2 regions of the Rhodococcus sp. NPDC076796 genome follow, and region 2 is predicted to be linked to the other one. Evidence: riboswitches for the same ligand, from Rfam matches in the RefSeq annotation. Region 2 holds a riboswitch; the other holds the start of a gene.
What was found. Region 2 has a riboswitch for cyclic di-AMP ahead of AB0366_RS21670 (C40 family peptidase). Riboswitches for the same ligand answer to the same signal wherever they lie in the genome.
Positions count from the first base shown of each region.

Region 1: linked by a shared signal. The riboswitch ahead of AB0366_RS02395 (resuscitation-promoting factor Rpf1 domain-containing protein) and the one ahead of AB0366_RS21670 (C40 family peptidase) in region 2 are both predicted to bind cyclic di-AMP.

Region 1 covers NZ_JBFBMS010000001.1:491,378-500,459, forward strand. Annotated here, with positions in the region: gene AB0366_RS02365 (glutaminyl-peptide cyclotransferase) at 1-787, shown strand, start outside; gene AB0366_RS02370 (MFS transporter) at 792-2,528, shown strand; gene AB0366_RS02375 (DUF2771 domain-containing protein) at 2,525-3,037, shown strand; gene AB0366_RS02380 (cold-shock protein) at 3,051-3,467, opposite strand; gene AB0366_RS02385 (hypothetical protein) at 3,665-3,883, shown strand; gene AB0366_RS02390 (YccF domain-containing protein) at 3,887-4,261, shown strand; cyclic di-AMP (ydaO/yuaA leader) riboswitch at 4,531-4,738, shown strand; gene AB0366_RS02395 (resuscitation-promoting factor Rpf1 domain-containing protein) at 4,747-5,358, shown strand; gene AB0366_RS02400 (hypothetical protein) at 5,437-5,625, opposite strand; gene AB0366_RS02405 (helicase-associated domain-containing protein) at 5,687-7,978, shown strand; gene AB0366_RS02410 (DNA repair helicase XPB) at 8,067-9,082, shown strand, end outside.
Region 2 covers NZ_JBFBMS010000008.1:185,882-194,963, reverse strand. Annotated here, with positions in the region: gene AB0366_RS21710 (ubiquinol-cytochrome c reductase iron-sulfur subunit) at 1-1,134, opposite strand, end outside; gene AB0366_RS21705 (cytochrome c) at 1,131-1,979, opposite strand; gene AB0366_RS21700 (heme-copper oxidase subunit III) at 2,063-2,674, opposite strand; gene AB0366_RS21695 (hypothetical protein) at 2,826-3,302, shown strand; gene trpD (anthranilate phosphoribosyltransferase) at 3,354-4,415, shown strand; gene AB0366_RS21685 (Lrp/AsnC ligand binding domain-containing protein) at 4,443-4,718, opposite strand; gene AB0366_RS21680 (DEDD exonuclease domain-containing protein) at 4,772-6,538, opposite strand; gene AB0366_RS21675 (hypothetical protein) at 6,686-6,967, shown strand; cyclic di-AMP (ydaO/yuaA leader) riboswitch at 7,083-7,244, shown strand; gene AB0366_RS21670 (C40 family peptidase) at 7,263-7,817, shown strand; gene AB0366_RS21665 (C40 family peptidase) at 8,201-9,082, shown strand, end outside.

The DNA of each region.
Region 1 (9,082 bases), on a different contig from region 2:
GCTCGCTGTGTCCGCCTGCTCGTCGACGACGCAGCCGACCCCGGTGACGTCCGACTCGGTTCCGACACTGACCACCGAGATCGTGCGCGAATACGACCGCAGCAACGACGCGTTCACCCAGGGCTTCGAGATCGACGGCGACGTGCTCTACGAGGGCACCGGACTGGAAGGCTCCTCGTTCGTCAGGCGGACATCGCTCGAGAACATGACCGAACTCGATCGCGTGGATCTGCCGGCCGACCTGTTCGGCGAAGGCATCACCGTCGACGGCGACACCCTGTGGCAGATCACCTGGCAGGACGGCGTCGCAATCGCCCGAGACCCGAACACCCTCGCCGAACGACGCCGGGTGAACTACGACGGCGAAGGCTGGGGGCTGTGCACGCAGACGCCGGATGACCGCCTCGTGATGAGCGACGGCTCGTCCACCCTCACCTTCCGCGACCCCACGTCGTTCGATGCCGAGAACACCGTCGACGTCACCCTCGACGGCAATCCCGTCGAGCGGCTCAACGAACTCGAATGCGCCGATGACGGATCGGTGTACGCCAACGTGTGGCAGACGTTCGACATCATGCGTATCGACCCGGCCACCGGCGCGGTGACCGCAGTCATCGACGGCACCCCACTGTGGAATTCGATGTCGGCCTCCGAACGAGGCGGTGCCGACGTGTTCAACGGCATCGCGCAGATCCCCGGCACCGACCGGTTCCTCGTGACCGGCAAATACTGGCCCAAGATCTTCGAGGTGCGATTCACCGATACCGCGCCGGTAGGACAGAATTGACCCCGTGACCGATCCACGTCTCCCCCACACCCCACCGGGTGCGGACGATTCAGAACAGGATCACTCCGCGGGCTCCGCTCCTGACCCAGCCGGTCACTCCGCAGGCTCCGCTCCTGACCCGCTCGAGCACCCCGGTCTGGCGAACTACCCGCCCGCTGTTCCTCTCGCGTCCACGCATGTTCCGAGTCGGCGTCAGCCCTTGCCGCCGTTGCACCCGCCGCGGACCGAGCAGATCACTGCGGCGCGTGGCAAGTCCGGCCCACGCAAGCCGCCGCCGATGCCCAAGAAGCTGACCGTCACCCGCGTCGCCGCCATGCGCGGACGCGAACTGACCGGCAAGGGCATCGCATCGTTCCAGCGAGCCGCGAAGGCCGACGGTGCCGACAAGTCCGGTCTGACGGCACTCACCTACGCGACCATGGCCAACTTCGCCTCGGACGCCGCGCTGGCGATCGCATTGGCCAACACACTCTTCTTCTCGGCCGCCACCGGTGAGGACAAGACCAAGGTCGCGCTCTATCTCGTCATCACCATCGCGCCGTTCGCGTTGATCGCGCCGCTCATCGGACCGCTGCTCGACCGATTGCAGCAAGGCCGACGCATCGCGCTCGCCACCTCCTTCGGGTTGCGCACCGTGCTGGCGGTGGTGCTGGTGTTCAACTTCGACAGCTGGGTGTTGTATCCGGCCGCGCTCGGCATGCTCGTCCTCAGCAAGTCCTTTGCGGTGCTCAAGAGCGCGGTGACACCGCGAGTACTGCCTCCGGAGATCGACCTCGTGCGCGTCAACTCCCGTCTTACGGTGTTCGGTCTGCTCGGCGGCACCATCGCGGCCGGTGCGCTCGCCGGCGGTATCGCGTTCGTCGCGGGCTCGCCGGGAGCCCTGTGGTTCGTCGCCACGATCACCGTGCTCGGCGCCTATCTGAGCATGCGCATCCCGTCCTGGGTGGAGATCACCGAGGGTGAAGTGCCTGCGACGCTGAGCTACCACGCCGATCAGCACGGTGGACGCGATTACGCCGGAAGCGGTGCCCCCACCGAGAACCTCCGCCGCGCGGCCTCGTCCCCGCCGACGTCGAGCAGCACCAAGAACCGCAGACAGCCCCTGGGTCGAGCGGTCATCGTCGGTCTGTGGGGCAACGGCACCATCCGCATTCTCACCGGCTTCCTGACGCTCTACATCGCGTTCGTCGCCAAATCCCGTACCGAACACGAGCCGCTTCAGCAGGCCGCGATGCTCGGACTCGTCGGAGCCGCCGCCGGTCTCGGCAACTTCTCGGGCAACGCGCTCGGTGCCAGGATCAAGCTCGGCCGGCCGTCCCTGGTGGTTCTTCGCTGCACCCTCGCAGTCACGGTGGTGGCCGTCGTCGCCGCGGTCACCGACAGCCTGCTCACCGCAGCGGTGGCCGCGCTCGTCGCGTCGAGCGCCAGCGCACTCGCCAAGGTCTCCCTCGATGCGTCCCTGCAGGCCGATCTGCCGCCGGAGTCGATCGCGTCGGGATTCGGCCGATCGGAAACCGTCATGCAGCTGTGCTGGGTCCTCGGCGGCACGCTCGGCGTCCTGCTCCCCACCGAGTACTGGCTCGGTTTCACCGTGGTCTCGGTGTTGCTTACGATCGGGCTCGTGCAGACATTCCTCACCTACCGCGGCAGATCGCTCCTACCCGGATTCGGCGGCAACCGCCCCGACCACGTCGAACAAGAAGTGTCCGACGGTTCCTTCGGCGAAAACGTGACCAAGTGAATCTCGCTCCCCGCACCAAGAAGATCGCCGCCCTGACCGCCGCGGGTCTGCTCGTCGTCGCCGTTGCGTTCGTAGCGGTGCTCGCCCTGCTGATCGGAAACGCACCGGAGAAGGAGCCGACCGTCGCCGCCTACTCCAACGGCCGGGCCGTCGACGTCGAGCCGTACCTGTACTGCGCCGTCAGCGACCCGTTGTGCACCAACGTGGGAGAGACCACCGAGATTCGGGTCGGCAAAGCCCCGACGGTGCAGCTCTCACTCCCCGAGGCCGTCTACTCGGCGCCGTGGGTACTCGCCCTGATCTACGGCGACGACAGCGGGAACGTCGTCGAGAACAGCGAGTTCAACGAACCCGGAACCAGGCTCAGCGTCACGGTGCCCACCACGGACGACAGCGACCGGACCCTGCTGGGGATCGAAGTTCGTCTGCCCACCGGCATCATCGACACCGATACCAATCAGGAGGGCTTCGTCAGCCACGCCATCTGGTCGATCGGCACGCGCCCGTAGGTCGGCCGAGCGATCAGCTGTCGAGCTCGCGGGCGACGGCCCGGACCACCTCGGAGATGCGCTGCGCGATCTTGCGGTCCGGGTACTTGCCCTTGCGGAGCTCGGGCTGCACGGTCGCTTCGAGCAGTGTGATCATGTCCTCGACCATCCCGTGCAGCTCGTCGGGTGTGTGCTTGCGCTCGACGGGTTCGCGGCGGGTGCTGCCGGTGTTCTGACGCACCGACGGTGCCGGCTCGAGCACCTTCAGGCTCAGTGCCTGCGGTCCGCGACGTCCCGCGGCCATTCCGAACTCGACTCGCTGACCGGCTTTGAGGCCCTCGACGCCCTCGGGCAGCGCCGAGGAACGCACGTAGACGTCCTCGCCTTCCTCCTGCGAGAGGAATCCGAATCCCTTGTCGACGTCGTACCACTTCACCTTGCCGGTCGGCACTGAGCTCACCCGTTCATCTGTTGCTGTCGTTGGTTGCGTTGCCGTGTGACCGATGTTCGGCCCGCACGAGTTTCGCGCCCCACGAGAACGTAGGACGCGAATACGTCAGTCTAGCGCGGTGAGCCCGGATAGAGCATTCGAGTTGTTCCCCGCACCACGCTCTTCACAGTGCCCCGCTTCGCACTACCGTGGTGCACGTGGACACAACGACCCGTAAGAGCAGCACCGCTCTGCTGCGCATCGCGCTGGCCCTGTTCGCGATCGGCCTCGTCGCCATCGTCGCGATCCTGATGTTTCCGATCTTCTCCGACGCCAAGCCCCCACTCGGGCTGTACCTGACGGCCATGTTCTCCGCGCCGACCGGCTTCGTGCTGGCCCTGGTGTACGCGTTGGCATCCGGACGACGGGCCCGGTAGACCATGCGATTGATACTGAACGTCATCTGGCTGGTCTTCGGCGGCCTGTGGCTGGCGCTGGGCTATTTCCTCGCCGGACTGCTGCTGTGCATCCTGATCGTGACCATCCCGTTCGGCATCGCGTCGTTCCGCATCGGCGTCTACGCGCTGTGGCCGTTCGGGTCGACGATCGTCGACAAGCCGGGGTCCGGATCCGGCGCGCTCGTCGGGAACGTGCTCTGGCTGATTCTGGCCGGTTGGTGGCTGGCCCTGACTCACGTGGTCACTGCCGTCGCGATGGCGATCACCATCATCGGCATTCCGTTGGCGATCGCGAACCTGAAGATGATTCCCGTATCCCCGATGCCCCTCGGCAAGGACATCGTTGCCGTTCGGTGACCTTCCGAACCGGCTCAAGCCGATGTGACTTCCATCACATCACGCTCCGGTAACGGACAGGCAACGGACAGGGGTTCAATGCCCGGCACGTCCACTAGCTGGGCCGACTCGAGAGACCCGAAAGAGGTACAAAATGTGCTCTCGGCGACGCCCCGAAATCGACAGTTACCAAATAGTGACGTAAGGCGGGAATTTCAGTACGGTCAGCAGCGGCCGGAAAGTTCGGCCGAATTCCGGCCCGCAGCGCCAAACCTCGTCCCGCGGGAACCGGAACACCCTCGACGATCACCCAGGGGACGAGGACGGGGGACCCACGTCCTCCACGGACAACCGGGAAGTTGTAGCGACTCACGAAGCCGCACCGACTTCCCTTGGGGTGAAGCCCAATTGCCCACTCGCAGGAGTGAGCGAAAAGGCCGGGCTACCTCTCAGCCCGAACCCGACAGCTGACCTCGCAGGCGCGTGTGGAGAGGATTTCAACTCGTATGAGCGGACGTCATCGTAAGCCGAGCACCACTGGCAAGACCGTTGCAAAGGTCGCAGTCACCGGAGCCATCATGGGCACGGCAAGCATCGCCTTCACCGGTACCGCCAACGCGGCACCGGATTCCGACTGGGACCGCCTGGCACAGTGTGAAGCCGGCGGCAACTGGGGCATCAACACCGGCAACGGCTACCAGGGCGGGTTGCAGTTCTCCCCCAGCACCTGGAACGCGCACGGCGGCCAGCAGTACGCGGCCACGGCCAACCAGGCCAGCCGCGAAGAGCAGATCGCAGTCGCAGAGAAGGTCCTCGACTCGCAGGGCTGGGGCGCATGGCCGTCCTGCTCCTCGAGCCTCGGACTGAACAGCGCGCCCACCGAGCGCAGCGTTCCGGTCACCCCCAAGGCACCGGAAGTTCCCGCACTGCCCGACCTGGCGTCCATCCCGGCAGTCGACAACTCGGCCGAGGTCGTCGAGGGCATCGTCACCGCCGTCCAGAACATCACCAACGATCCGCAGATCGCCTCGTTCGTGCAGAACGCGGCCCAGGGCATCCAGCTCGATCCGCAGATCGTGAACTTCTACCAGGCCAACAAGGCGTTCCTGCCCCAGTAAGCGCCCGCGACGGTTCAGCTCGTACGAAAAAAGCCCCCGACGAATGTCGGGGGCTTTTTCGTGGGTCGAGGGCCGCAGCTAGCGATTGACCACGGTCACCGGATGGGCGTAGGGGAGGTCTTCGACGGGCAGCGGGAACTCGGTGTCCTCGCCGAAGGGTGACAAGCTACCCGATCGAGCGGACGAGAGTTCGGTCACCGCGTGGTCACCGCGAGCGGTTTCCGGCCAGCCTGGATCGACATAGGGCTTCTTCGACTTGTTCACCATGCGCCTATTTTGACACCTGCCCTGCGGCAAGCACCAGCCCAGGTCTCTAATCTGATAGACGATGACCGACACGACTGCGCACCGACACACCGACACGCCCCCTGATCTGCCTCAGTGGATCGCAGCTCGCAGCGACGCCGAGCTGATCAAGGCCATGTCGCTGCGTCCGGATCTGACCGCGCCGCCGCCCGCATCCCTGGCCGTGCTGGCCGGACGGGCCGAGCAGCGCCGGTCGATCCTGCACACCGCGGACACCCTCGACACCCTCGCTCTGACGGTGCTCGAGATCCTCGCCATCGAAGAGGCGTACGAGCGACCCGTCACCCGCGCCGCGCTACTGGCAGTGATCGCCAGACGCGCACCGGCCAAGAGTGTGGACAAGGCACTGGCCCAGCTGCGCGAACGCTTGCTGGTGTGGGGCGACGCAGCCGGCTTCCGGATCAGCGCCACAGCAGCGGACGCGGTGCCGTGGCGAATCGGCCGCGCACTCGACCCGGTGGACAACCTCACCGAATCACACATCACCGCGGCCCTGGCCGAACTCGGAGACGGCGAACGCAGCCTTCTCGACACCCTCGCCAGATCGTCCCCGACCGGCCGCACCCGAGACGCCGCACCGGGCACGCCGCCGGATCGACCCGTCCAGAAGCTGCTCGCCGCAGGGCTGCTGATCTGGTTGGACGAGCAAACCGTCGAGCTTCCCGTCCAGGTCGGGCAGATCCTGCGCGGCGAACCGATGTCGGACCCGCGCTCGCTCGCCGAACCCAAGCTCGCCACCAGCACCCACACGCTCGCCGATGTCGACGCCGCTGCCGCAGGAGAGGCACTCGAGCTGGGCCGACACTGCGTGGCCGTGCTCGAGGCGTTGTCGGCCTCGCCTGCCCCCGCGCTCAAGGCCGGCGGCCTGGGCGTGCGCGAGCTCCGCAAGATCACCAAGGCGACCGGCCTCGACGACGATCGAGTGAGCATCCTCGTCGAGTTGCTGGCCGCCGCCCACCTCATCTCGAGCGGAACACCGGACCCGGTGCCTGCGTCCGACAACGGCGACGACTACTGGGCACCGACCCCGGCTGTCGACGCATGGCTCACCGCAGCCCCGGCGGCCCGCTGGCACACCCTCGCCGCCGCCTGGCTCGAAGTGCCGCGAGCACCGTGGGTCATCGGGATGCGTGACCCCAACGACAAACCCATCGCCGCCCTGTCCGAGGAAGTCCGCTCTCCGGCCGCACCGCGGGATCGACGGATGGTCCTGGAATTGCTCGCCGAACTCGGCAGCGGACACGCAGCGCAGCCCGCCGACCTCGCCCGCACCCTGGCGTGGCGTCGACCACGATGGTCCGGGCGCTTCGGCGTCACGCCCGTCGGACACGTTCTCGCCGAAGCAACGGCTCTCGGTATCGTCGCCCGTGGGGCGATCTCGACCCCTGGCCGCTCCCTGCTGCACGACGGCAATGCCGAGGCCGACATGCGTGCGGCCCTGCCCGAGCCCATCGACTACGTCCTGGTGCAGGCCGACCTCACCCTGGTGGCACCGGGCCCGCTCGAACCGGACCTGCAGGATCGAATCGAACTGGTCGCCGATGTGGAGTCCGCGGGCGCAGCCACGATGTACAGGATCAGCGACACCAGCCTGCGCCGCGCTCTCGATGTGGGACTGACCGCCTCCGAGCTGCACTCGTTGTTCGCCACCCACTCACGAACCCCGGTGCCGCAGGCCCTGACCTACCTGATCGACGACGTGGCTCGTCGGCACGGCCGCCTACGAGCAGGCGTCGCCGCGTCGTTCGTTCGGTGCGAGGACCCGGCCTTGCTGGCCGAGGTGATGGCGTCCCCGGCAGCCGAATCGCTGGCCCTGCGAGCGCTGGCTCCGACCGTCGCGATCTCGCAGGCCCCGCTCGCCGAGGTGCTGACGGTCCTGGCCGGAGCGGGGTTCGCGCCTGCGGGCGAGGACTCGTCCGGCACGATCGTCGATCTGCGTGCCCGCGGGTCGAGGGTATCGGCGAGGCGGCCACGCCAGGCGTTCCGCACTCCGGCCGTCCCCACCGAGGAACAGCTGGGTTCGTTGGTGCGCGGAATGCGCGCTGCCGACAGAGCGGCAGGCAACGGCGGCGCAGTGGTGCGCGCCGACGGATCTCGGGCCAGCAGCACCGCGACGATGACGCTGCTGCAGACCGCGGCGAAGGTCAAACGGAGCGTGAGCATCGGCTACGTCGACGCCCAGGGGGTGGCGACCCATCGCATCGTCGATCCGATCAGCATCGGCGGCGGCCAACTCGACGCGTTCGACCCCGCCACCGGTGGGGTTCGGCGCTTCACCCTGCATCGGATCACCTCGGTCGCGTTGGTCGAGTAGACCGGGCTCACGTGCACGCACGCCCCTACCTGTGGACAATGGAGAAGTTGCGCTCTTTCGGGCGCAGCAGATGTCTCTAGGAGGAACCGTGACCGACGGCCCGCTGATCGTCCAGTCCGACAAAACGCTGTTGCTCGAGGTCGATCACGAACTCGCGGGCGCAGCGCGGGCGGCCATCGCACCGTTCGCGGAGCTCGAACGTGCCCCCGAGCACGTGCACACCTATCGCATCACCCCGCTGGCGCTGTGGAACGCACGTGCCGCAGGCCACGACGCCGAGCAGGTGGTCGACGCGCTGGTCAATTTCTCCCGTTACGCGGTGCCGCAGCCGCTGCTGGTCGACATCGTCGACACCATGGCGCGCTACGGCCGGTTGCAGTTGGTCAAGAGCCCGATCCACGGCCTGGTACTCATCAGCCTGGACCGCGCGGTGCTCACAGAGGTGATGCGCCACAAGAAGATTGCGCCCATGCTCGGCGCGATGGTCGACGAGGACACGGTGATCGTGCATCCGAGCGAACGCGGCCACGTGAAGCAGATGTTGCTCAAGATCGGCTGGCCTGCCGAGGACCTCGCCGGCTACGTCGACGGCGAAGCCCACCCCATCGAGCTCGACACCGAGGGCGGCAACTGGACACTGCGCGACTACCAGGAGATGGCGGCCGATTCGTTCTGGGCCGGCGGCTCGGGCGTCGTCGTACTGCCCTGTGGCGCGGGCAAGACGATGGTCGGCGCAGCCGCAATGGCCAGAGCCAAGGCGACCACGCTGATTCTGGTCACCAACACCGTCGCCGGTCGGCAGTGGAAGCGCGAACTCATCGCACGTACCTCGCTCACCGAGGAGGAGATCGGCGAGTATTCGGGAGAACGCAAAGAGATTCGCCCTGTGACAATCGCCACGTACCAGGTGATCACGCGTCGCACCAAGGGTGAGTACAAGCACCTCGAACTCTTCGATTCCCGCGACTGGGGATTGGTGATCTACGACGAGGTGCATCTGCTCCCCGCGCCGGTGTTCCGCATGACAGCCGATCTGCAGTCGCGTCGACGCCTCGGCCTCACCGCGACGCTCGTCCGCGAGGACGGCCGCGAGGGCGACGTCTT
Region 2 (9,082 bases):
TCCCTCTTCGTTGACAGTGATGGGAAGTTGGGGCAGCGCACGCGCAGCCGGTCCGAAGATCGGCTTGCCGTACTCGAGCGCGTTGAACTGCGACTGGTGGCAAGGGCACAGAATTCGGTTGGTCTGCTGCTCGTACAACGATGTCGGGCAACCCAGGTGCGTGCAGATCTTGGAGTAGGCGAAGTAATCGCCGTAATTGAAGCTTTCCTGGCCCTTGCGTTTGACGACCGTGCTGGCGTCGTCCGAGCGAAGGCGGATGAGCATGACCGAGTTACGAATTCCACGCAGAGAAACGAGCAGATCGTGCTCGCTCTCGCGGTCCGCTTCACGGAACGGGAATACGGTCTCCATGGCACCAGCGTCCAAGTCCTCGGGCCGAACGAGAACGACATCTTCCGGTCGCCCGGTGTCTCGTCGGAGGTAGATGGTCTCTCCATCGTAGCGAGGAGTCCAACCGGATACCCACAACGGCGAATCTTCGCCCTTGGCCCAGGGGTTCTTGATCAGTCCGCCGAGGGGAAGCAGTGCCATGATGCCCAGCGCGCCGCCGCCGAAGTAGAGCGAGCGCTTGATCACCTTGCGACGACCGATGGTCGACGTGTCGAGGGAGTCGCCGAGCTGCGCCACGAGCGTCTTGCGGTCCGTCTCCGACGAACCGCCGTCGTGACGGTCCTGGATGGAGACCTCTTCGGGGATGAACTTCTTGGTGAACTGCACCGCACCGATACCGACGGCGAGGATCGCCAGGCCCATCGTTCCGCCGATGAGCGGGGTGTACAGCGAGTACGCGATGTAGTTCTCTTCGCCGATACCGGCGTACTGCCACGGCCAGAACAGGTAGATGCCGATGAAAGCGACTGCGGCGAGGCCGGCGATCGCGAACCAGATCGCGACGCTGCGCTCGGCACGCTTCTCGGCGCGAGTACCTTCCACAGCCCAACGGTTACGGCGGAAAGCGACGTCGACACCGTCGAGGTTGGTGCCGAGTTTGACCAGGTCGTCGCGGCTGAGCGCGGCGAGTTCCTCGTCGGTGTACTTCTTGTCCGCGTTCACGCCCTCGGCGCCGGGTGCGTCCTTGCGTCCGGCTTCGTCGTCGTTGTTCGCGTCCTTACGGCCGGAATCGCCGTCGGTCATGATCTAGCTCCGATCCACAAAGTTGCTCCGACGACGGCGATGATGCCGACCGTCCAGATAGCGATCATCTCGGTACCGGGACCGAATCCGCCGATGCTCCAACCGCCTGCGGGCAGCGTCTCGGTGGACGACTTGATGTAGGCGATGATGTCCGACTTCTCTTCCAGCGTCAGCTGGCGATCGGAGAACTTCGGCATGTTCTGCGGACCGGTGACCATCGCGGTGTAGATCTCCTGCTCGTTCGCGGGTCCGAGCGGGGGTGCGAACTTGCCCGAGGAGAGAGCTCCGCCGAGGCCGGTGAAGTTGTGGCAGGAGGCGCAGTTGAGACGGAACAACTCGCTTCCGCGTCCGATGTCGTTGCCGCGCAGCGACTCCTGAGCGATCTCGCCGTTCTCGTCGAGGAGCACCGTCGGTCCGCCACCGTTGGCCTGGATATAGGCACCGAGGGCGTCGATCTGCTTGTCGTCGAACTTCGGTGGCTTGCGGATCGCCTGTGCCTCGTTGCGAACGGCAGGCATACGACCACTCGACACCTGGAAGTACACGGCCGCTTCGCCGACGCCGATGAGGCTCGGTCCGCGATCCTGAACACCCTGCAGGTTGGCACCGTGGCACGTGACGCAGGACGTGTCGTAGAGCTGCTTGCCCTCGCGGATCAGCGCTGCCGAATCGGTATCGGCGGTCGCGACCTGCGGAGTCGGCGTCAGAGCCGAAGCGAGGAATCCTGCGCTCAGAAGGCCCATCATCAGAACGAGCGCACCGGTGATGCGTCGGCGCGTCTTACGCTGCCGTCTCGTCTTGGAGGCGGCGTTGTCGTCGGATGCTGCTGGGGGAGATGAACTCATCTTCTATCCCTTGTCGTGTCGGGACGGACCGAACGTCGGGGGCTGAATCCGGTCGCTCGTTATCTTTGGCGTGCTGACTGTCACTAGCGGATGAAGTAGATAGTTGCGAAGAGGGCAATCCAGACGATGTCGACGAAGTGCCAGTAGTACGAAACGACGATGGCGGCGGTGGCCTGCGCGGGCGTGAACTTGCTGACCAGAGTTCTGGTGATCAGGAAGACGAAGGCGATGAGTCCGCCGATCACGTGCAGTCCGTGGAAGCCGGTCGTGATGTAGAAGACCGAGCCGTACACGCTGCTCGAGATCGTCGTGCCCTCGTGGACCATGTGGTAGTACTCGTACGCCTGGCCGGCCACGAAGAACGTGCCCATCACCAGAGTGATGATGTACCAGCGGCGCAGTCCGAAGACGTCACCTCGCTCGGCGGCGAACACACCCAGCTGGCAGGTGAACGACGATGCGATCAGCACCGCAGTCACCGGCACAGCGAGAGCGAGGTTCAGCTCCGTCGGCTCCGGCGGCCAGATTCCATTCGCTTGGGCGCGTGCGACGAAGTACATCGCAAACAGCCCGGCGAAGAACATGAGTTCACTCGACAGCCACACGATCGTGCCGACGCTGACCATATTGGGACGGTTCAGCGAGTGCACGCGTTGGGTGATTGCCGATCCTTGAGTCCCTACAGCGCTCGTCACAAAGAGAAGTATGACCCGTCGTAGTACGGAAGGCATATCCGGGTCCGCTCTTGGCGCGTCGCGTCGGAACGAATCCGGGTGCGTCCTTGTTCCCGTGCTGGTCAGAGGACCTGTACGGGCCGGTAGGGTCCAGTCGTGCAAGGCTGGCCTCATGGCAAAGCGCACCGAGGGTGGATGGTTTCGGAGACTGTTCTCGCGATCGACGGTAGAACCTCTGGACCCCGCCCGCGACGACCTCGTGACAGTGGCGAGTTGCTTCGACGATGCACAGGCATGTTCGGCCGTGCTCGATGAAGCAGCGAGGACCCAGCCGGCGTGGACGGAAGCGGCAGACGTGGTGCTCCGCCATCATCTGGTGTTGCCCTCCAACCAAGTCGAGGACGCTGCGGCGGTTGCGGCTCAGGACGGCTACGAAGTGGGACCGGCCGCCGAACTACCGGAGAGCACCGGCTACCGCCCTCGGGTGGACGACGGTGTGCCTCTGGTTCTGCAACGGGTTCAAGTGCTCGACGCCTTGCACTGCTCGCAGGAGCGTTCTCGCATGGCGGGCCTCGCCCAGCGTCGAGGGGGAGCCGTGCTCGGGTGGGACGCACTGCAGCCCGCACAGCCCGACGCGGCGTCTGGCTAAGCTTCCACGGCACCGAGTGCATCGACGGCAGAAGGGCACGGCAGAACCACCATGACCGCAGCGATCAGCGACGAACAGCCGCGTACCTGGCGTCGAATTCTCGGCGCGTTGACGACGCACACCGACCTGTCCAGCGCCGACACCGGCTGGGCCATGGACGAGATCATGGCCGACAATGCGAGCGCCGCCCAGATCGCTGCCTTCGGGGTCGCACTCAGGATGAAAGGGCCGACTCCGGCCGAGGTGAGCGGTCTGGCCGAGTCCATGCTCGCGCATGCGGTGCTGGTGGATACCGACACCGACGCCGTCGACGTCGTGGGCACCGGAGGTGACGGGGCAGACACCGTCAACATCTCCACGATGGCCGCGATCGTCGTGGCCGCCAGCGGGGTGCGAGTGGTCAAGCACGGCAACCGCGCAGCGTCGTCCAAGAGCGGCACGACCGATGTCCTCGAAGCACTGGGTGTGCGGGTGACTCTCGGAGCCGACGCGGTCGCGTCGAGCGTCGAACAGGTCGGTATCGGATTCTGCTTCGCGCCGATCCACCATCCTGCACTGCGCTTCGCCGCGGCACCGCGCAAAGAGATCGGCATCCCGACGGTGTTCAACGTGCTGGGGCCACTGACCAACCCCGGCCGCCCGCGCGCAGGCCTGATCGGCTGCGCGTTCGAGAGTCTGGCTCCCGTGATGGCGGACGTGTTCGCCGGACGCGGCAGCTCGGTCCTGGTCGTCCGCGGCGACGACGGACTGGACGAGATCACCCTGTCCACCACCACGACCGTGCACGTGGTGTCCGGTGGTTCGGTGACCGTCGAGACGATCGACCCCCTCGATTACGGCATCGCCCGAGCGCCCATCGAAGCACTCAGAGGCGGAGACGCAGAATTCAACGCGGCCGTGGCGCACCGCGTGTTCGCCGGTGAGCACGGCCCCGTCCGCGACGCAGTACTGCTCAATGCCGCCGCAGCGATGGCAGCGCACCATGGCGTGTCCGACGACCTCCACGCCCGGATCGAAGCCGGATTGGCCACTGCCGCAAAGGCAGTCGATTCAGGCGCGGCAGCACGGTTACTCGCCGACTGGGGTCGGTGCACCACCGAACTCGCCGACTGACACCTCACCGACCGACACAGAGCGCGCCTACTCGCCTATCGAGAACCCCGCATCGACATCGGAACTCGAATAGGACTGGAACGCAATGTGAGTGGTGGTGCTGCGTACACCCCGCACACGATTGATGTGCTTGGTGATGACCTCTGCGATCGAAGCATGATCGCGAACCTTGACGATGGCGATCAAATCGACATCCCCAGCACACGAATAGACCTCCGACACCCCGTCGACATCGGCAACGGCCTGGGCCGCCTCCGGAATCAAGTCGGCCTCGGCGTCGATCAAGACGATGGCATTGATCATCTGTGCTCCTCAAGCATCTCGAGCTCGGTGTCCGACGCGAGCTACCCCAGACCCTAGTGGCTGCCATTCCCCGAGAGCTGCTCCACAGGCTCCACTCCTGCCCTGAATGGTCGTTCCGCAGGCTCCACTCCTGCCCTCGCTGCTTCTCTCGCCGTCCGACACCACGACTCCCACGAACCCGCCGACCGTGCCGGGCTGCAGTACCCACTGCTCGTCCGCACGATCCGGACTCCGTCCGTGCGCAGCCAGGCCGCGATCAGTCCCACTTCCTCCGGCGGCGCGCCGCGAAGCGGGGTCGTATCGGGCAGCACCGTTTCGGCCGACGCGGTGATGGCGTCGACAACGGGCATCGGATGCACTCCGCGCGGTGCGACGGCAGCGCCGGCCAGACGGCCGAAGCGCACCACGATCAACTCCCACCCGCCGTCGGCCGTCCGCTTCGCCGCAACGAGTTCGGCAATGGCGGCCACCGCTGCCGATCGGTGCATCCTGCGCAGTGCATCGACGGTGATCGCGATTCGATCGCGCAGACGAGCAGCCGTCTCGTACAGCTCCTTGTCCGCGAGCTCGGCGACGCGGCGGCGCATGGAATAGAGAACGGCGTCGTCCTGACCGCACACGAGCGCGAGAAACTGCGTCGGGGCATCCGAGTACTCGTCGGCCGTCAACGGGCCGGACAGAGCCGCAGGGCAGCCTCCGACGTCGATTGCCGGGCAGTGGTCACCGTGACGAACCGAGCGAGCCAGACGGCGCGTGCACGTTCGTAGGCGGCAGAACTCCGCGACGAGCGCCGCGGCCTCTGCGGCGTCGCCGCGAACCGAGAACGGTCCGAGACTGTTCGGTGCCGGTGTGCGAACGATCGACAGGCGAGGGAACGCCTCGTCGGTCAGCGTGATCCACCACCCCTTCCTGGGGAACTTCGAGCGGCGGTTGTACGGCGGAACGTGCGCCGAGAGCAGGCGTAGCTCGCGGACCCCGGCCTCGAGCGCGTGCGCACACTCGACGTGGTCGACGCGGGTGGCCAGTGCGACCATCTCCTTCATCCGGCCTCTCGTCTCCGAGCCGGTGAAGTAGTTGCGCACGCGTCGCTTGAGGTTGTTGGACGTACCGACGTAGAGGACCTCGTCGGACGGGCCGCGGAACAGATAGACGCCGGGCGTACCGGGAAGATGAGCAGCCAGCCCACGTTTGGCGCGCTGGCCGGCCGACACCGCGGGAAGGTAGTCGACCAACTCGGCGTAGCTGTGAACCCCCTGATTGCCCACCCGTTCGATGAGGCCGTGCAGGACGTCGACGGTCGCCCGGGCGTCGTCGAGTGCGCGGTGGGTCGGCCTGGTGCCGGATCGGAACAGAGTCGAGAGTGCGGACAGCTTCACCGACGGGGCTTCGTCGCGGGTCAGAACTCGACGAGCCAGCTTGACCGTGCACAGCACCTGAAACCGTGGCCACGCAATGTCGAGACGACTTGCGGCGGCCTTGAGGAATCCCGTGTCGAAGCCGGCGTTGTGTGCCACCAGCACCGAACCTCGGGCGAATTCGAGGAAACCGGGGAGAACCCGCTCGATGCGCGGCGCGCCGATGAGCATCGCCGATGTGATGCCGGTCAGCTCCACGATGTACGGCGGGATGGACCTGCCCGGGTCGATCAGGGTGGCGAACTCACCGAGAATTTCGCCGCCTCGAACCTTGACTGCCCCGATTTCGGTGATGGCCTCGGTGTCTGCGCTGCCGCCGGTGGTCTCGAGGTCGACGACGACGAACGTGGTCTCGTGCAGCGGAGTATCGAGTTCGTCGAACGTCAGCTGGATGGGCAGGCTCACCGGGACGACGTTAGGGCCGACCTCCGACAAGAACGCGCATCGCGCCCTCGAACGTCGTCGTGTCACGAAACCTGTCGGTGCCCGACGTTATCTTTCGCTTCGTCGGCCGATTCGGCCGCCGGAAACCGCAAAGAGACAAGGATCACAATGATCATCGACTGCAGTGACTGCCTGGTCCGTGACATCGCCTGCGCGGACTGCGTCGTGACGGTGCTTCTGGGGGCTCCGGGGATGCCGTCGAGATCGGACGGGCGGTGGGTCGGACCGCCGTCTCGTATCACTCTCGAGCAGGAAGAACTCGGTGCCATGGGTGTGCTCGCCGATGTCGGTCTCGTGCCGACCCTCAAGCTCGTGGTGAACGACGACGACACCGCCGAGGTTCCGTTGTTATCGACTCGTGACACACCGGGAGATCAGCGCGCCGGCTAGCGAGAATCGAGCCGAATCCGCTCGCCTCGGCGAGTTGGGGTCGACACGGGGGTATGCCATTTCGTAACCTTCCTGAGACCTTGCGGAGTCTCGCCAATCCAAACCGGAGTGGCGTCGCAAGTCACCGCCTAATCGTTCACTCGCGAGAGTGTTCGTACCGGGAACCCGATATCTACTGGGGTGAATCCCGCTGAGCCACCACACGGTGGCCGGTGGGTAGGGCTGCTCTTCCCAGCCCGAACCCGTCAGCTAACTCGGTCGGCGGACGATAGGAAGAAACGGAGCACCATCTTTCGTGGCGTCACAACTTTCCAACCGATCATTGCGGCGAGTCCTCGTAGCCGGAGCGCTCACGGCAGGCGTGGTCATCCTTCCCGCTGCACCCGCAATGGCGGCCCCCCTCACCATTCCCGGCGTCGGAACCTTCGAGATTCCTGACATCCCGGGCCTCCCTCCCCTCAACATTCCGGGTGCGCCTGCACCGGGTGCGCCATTGGCACCGCAGGTCACCCCGGCAGCGAAGGCCGTTCAGGCCGCAGAATCCAAGATCGGAGCACCGTATGTGTACGGCGCTTCGGGTCCGGATTCGTTCGACTGCTCGGGGCTGATTCAGTGGGCCTACAAGCAGGCCGGCGTCAGCCTGCCCCGTACGAGCTACGACCAGGCAGCCGCGGGCACTCCGGTCTCGCGCGACAGCCTGGCCCCCGGTGACGTCGTCTCGTTCTACGACGGCTCGCACTCGGGCATGTACATCGGCAACGGCAACGTTGTGCACGCATCCACCTCCGGTGTGCCGGTCAAGGTCGCGCCCGTCGACTCGATGCCGTTCGACGGTGCTCGCCGTTACTGACTCGAGCAACCGACGTTCGTTGTGAACCGACCGACAGGGTCGAGCCGTGTATCGGCTCGACCCTGTCGTCGTATCCGGACACGGACCGCGCGACACGCCGGTCCGGTGGACAGGGAAGCATCCAGTTCGTAATCTGATCGAGACCTGGTCGATGTTTACTTTGTGACCTGTCACCTAGAACCCCCATCGATTTCGGACCGTGTTCACGTCCGCGCCCGTAAGAGCATGGGTATGGTTCGTTTTCGGTCTACTTTTCAAGCCGTTGCCTCGGACGAGGTGACATGTGTGAGGACGGAGAGTCGCTTTCCGTGGCGATATCGAGATCTACCCGTGCGTTGCGGCTTGCCCGCAATTCGGCGGTTGCTGTCGCACTGACCGCATGCATGGCCGTGGTGCCGATGACGCCGGCGACCGCACAGCCGGGATTCGACTCCGCGTCCGACGCGCAGACCGAGCTCGCCGAGCTTTCTCGCCAGTCCGAACAGACCACCGAATCTCTGCACAATGCTCAGATCGATCTCGACGCCAAGAACCAGCAGCAACTCGACGCACAGGTCGCCGTCGACCAGAGCCGTGCAGCCCTGGACGCAGCGCAAGCGCAGTTGGCGCAGCTCAAACCGGCCATGGACAAGGTTGCCAACGTCAACTATCAGGGTGCGCGGACCAACCGACTGTTCGCCGTCATGGTCAGCGACTCGCCACAGCAGTTGCTCGACCAGATGTCGGCACTGGACGTGATCTCTGCGGAGACCGCCGACCAGGTCGCTCGATTCAAGCAGGCCAGCTCGGATGCAGTGACGGCCGAGCAGGCCGCAACGACGGCCGCAGACCAGGCACGCGTCGCCGCCGAACAGGCCAAGGCCGTCAGCGACGACCTTCAGGCCAAACAGAGCGAGCTGCAGGGTCAGATAGCCGAGGTCATGGCCGCCTACAGTGCGCTCTCGTCCTCGGAGCAACTGGCTCTGGCCGGTTCGGCCCTGCCCGACGGCTTCGACCCCTCGACGATTCTGCAGAACCTGACGCCAGGATCGGGGGCCAGCGCGTTGCAGGCCGGCCTGACGCAGATCGGCAAGCCGTACGTCTGGGGCGCAACCGGCCCGGATGGCTTCGACTGCTCCGGTTTGGTCGTCTGGGCGTACAAGCAGGTGGGCAAGACGTTGCCGCGGTCGAGCCAGGCGCAGGCAGCAGGCGGAACTCCGGTGGATCAGAAGGATCTGCAGCCGGGTGACGTCGTCCTGTTCTATCCGGACATCTCACACGTCGGT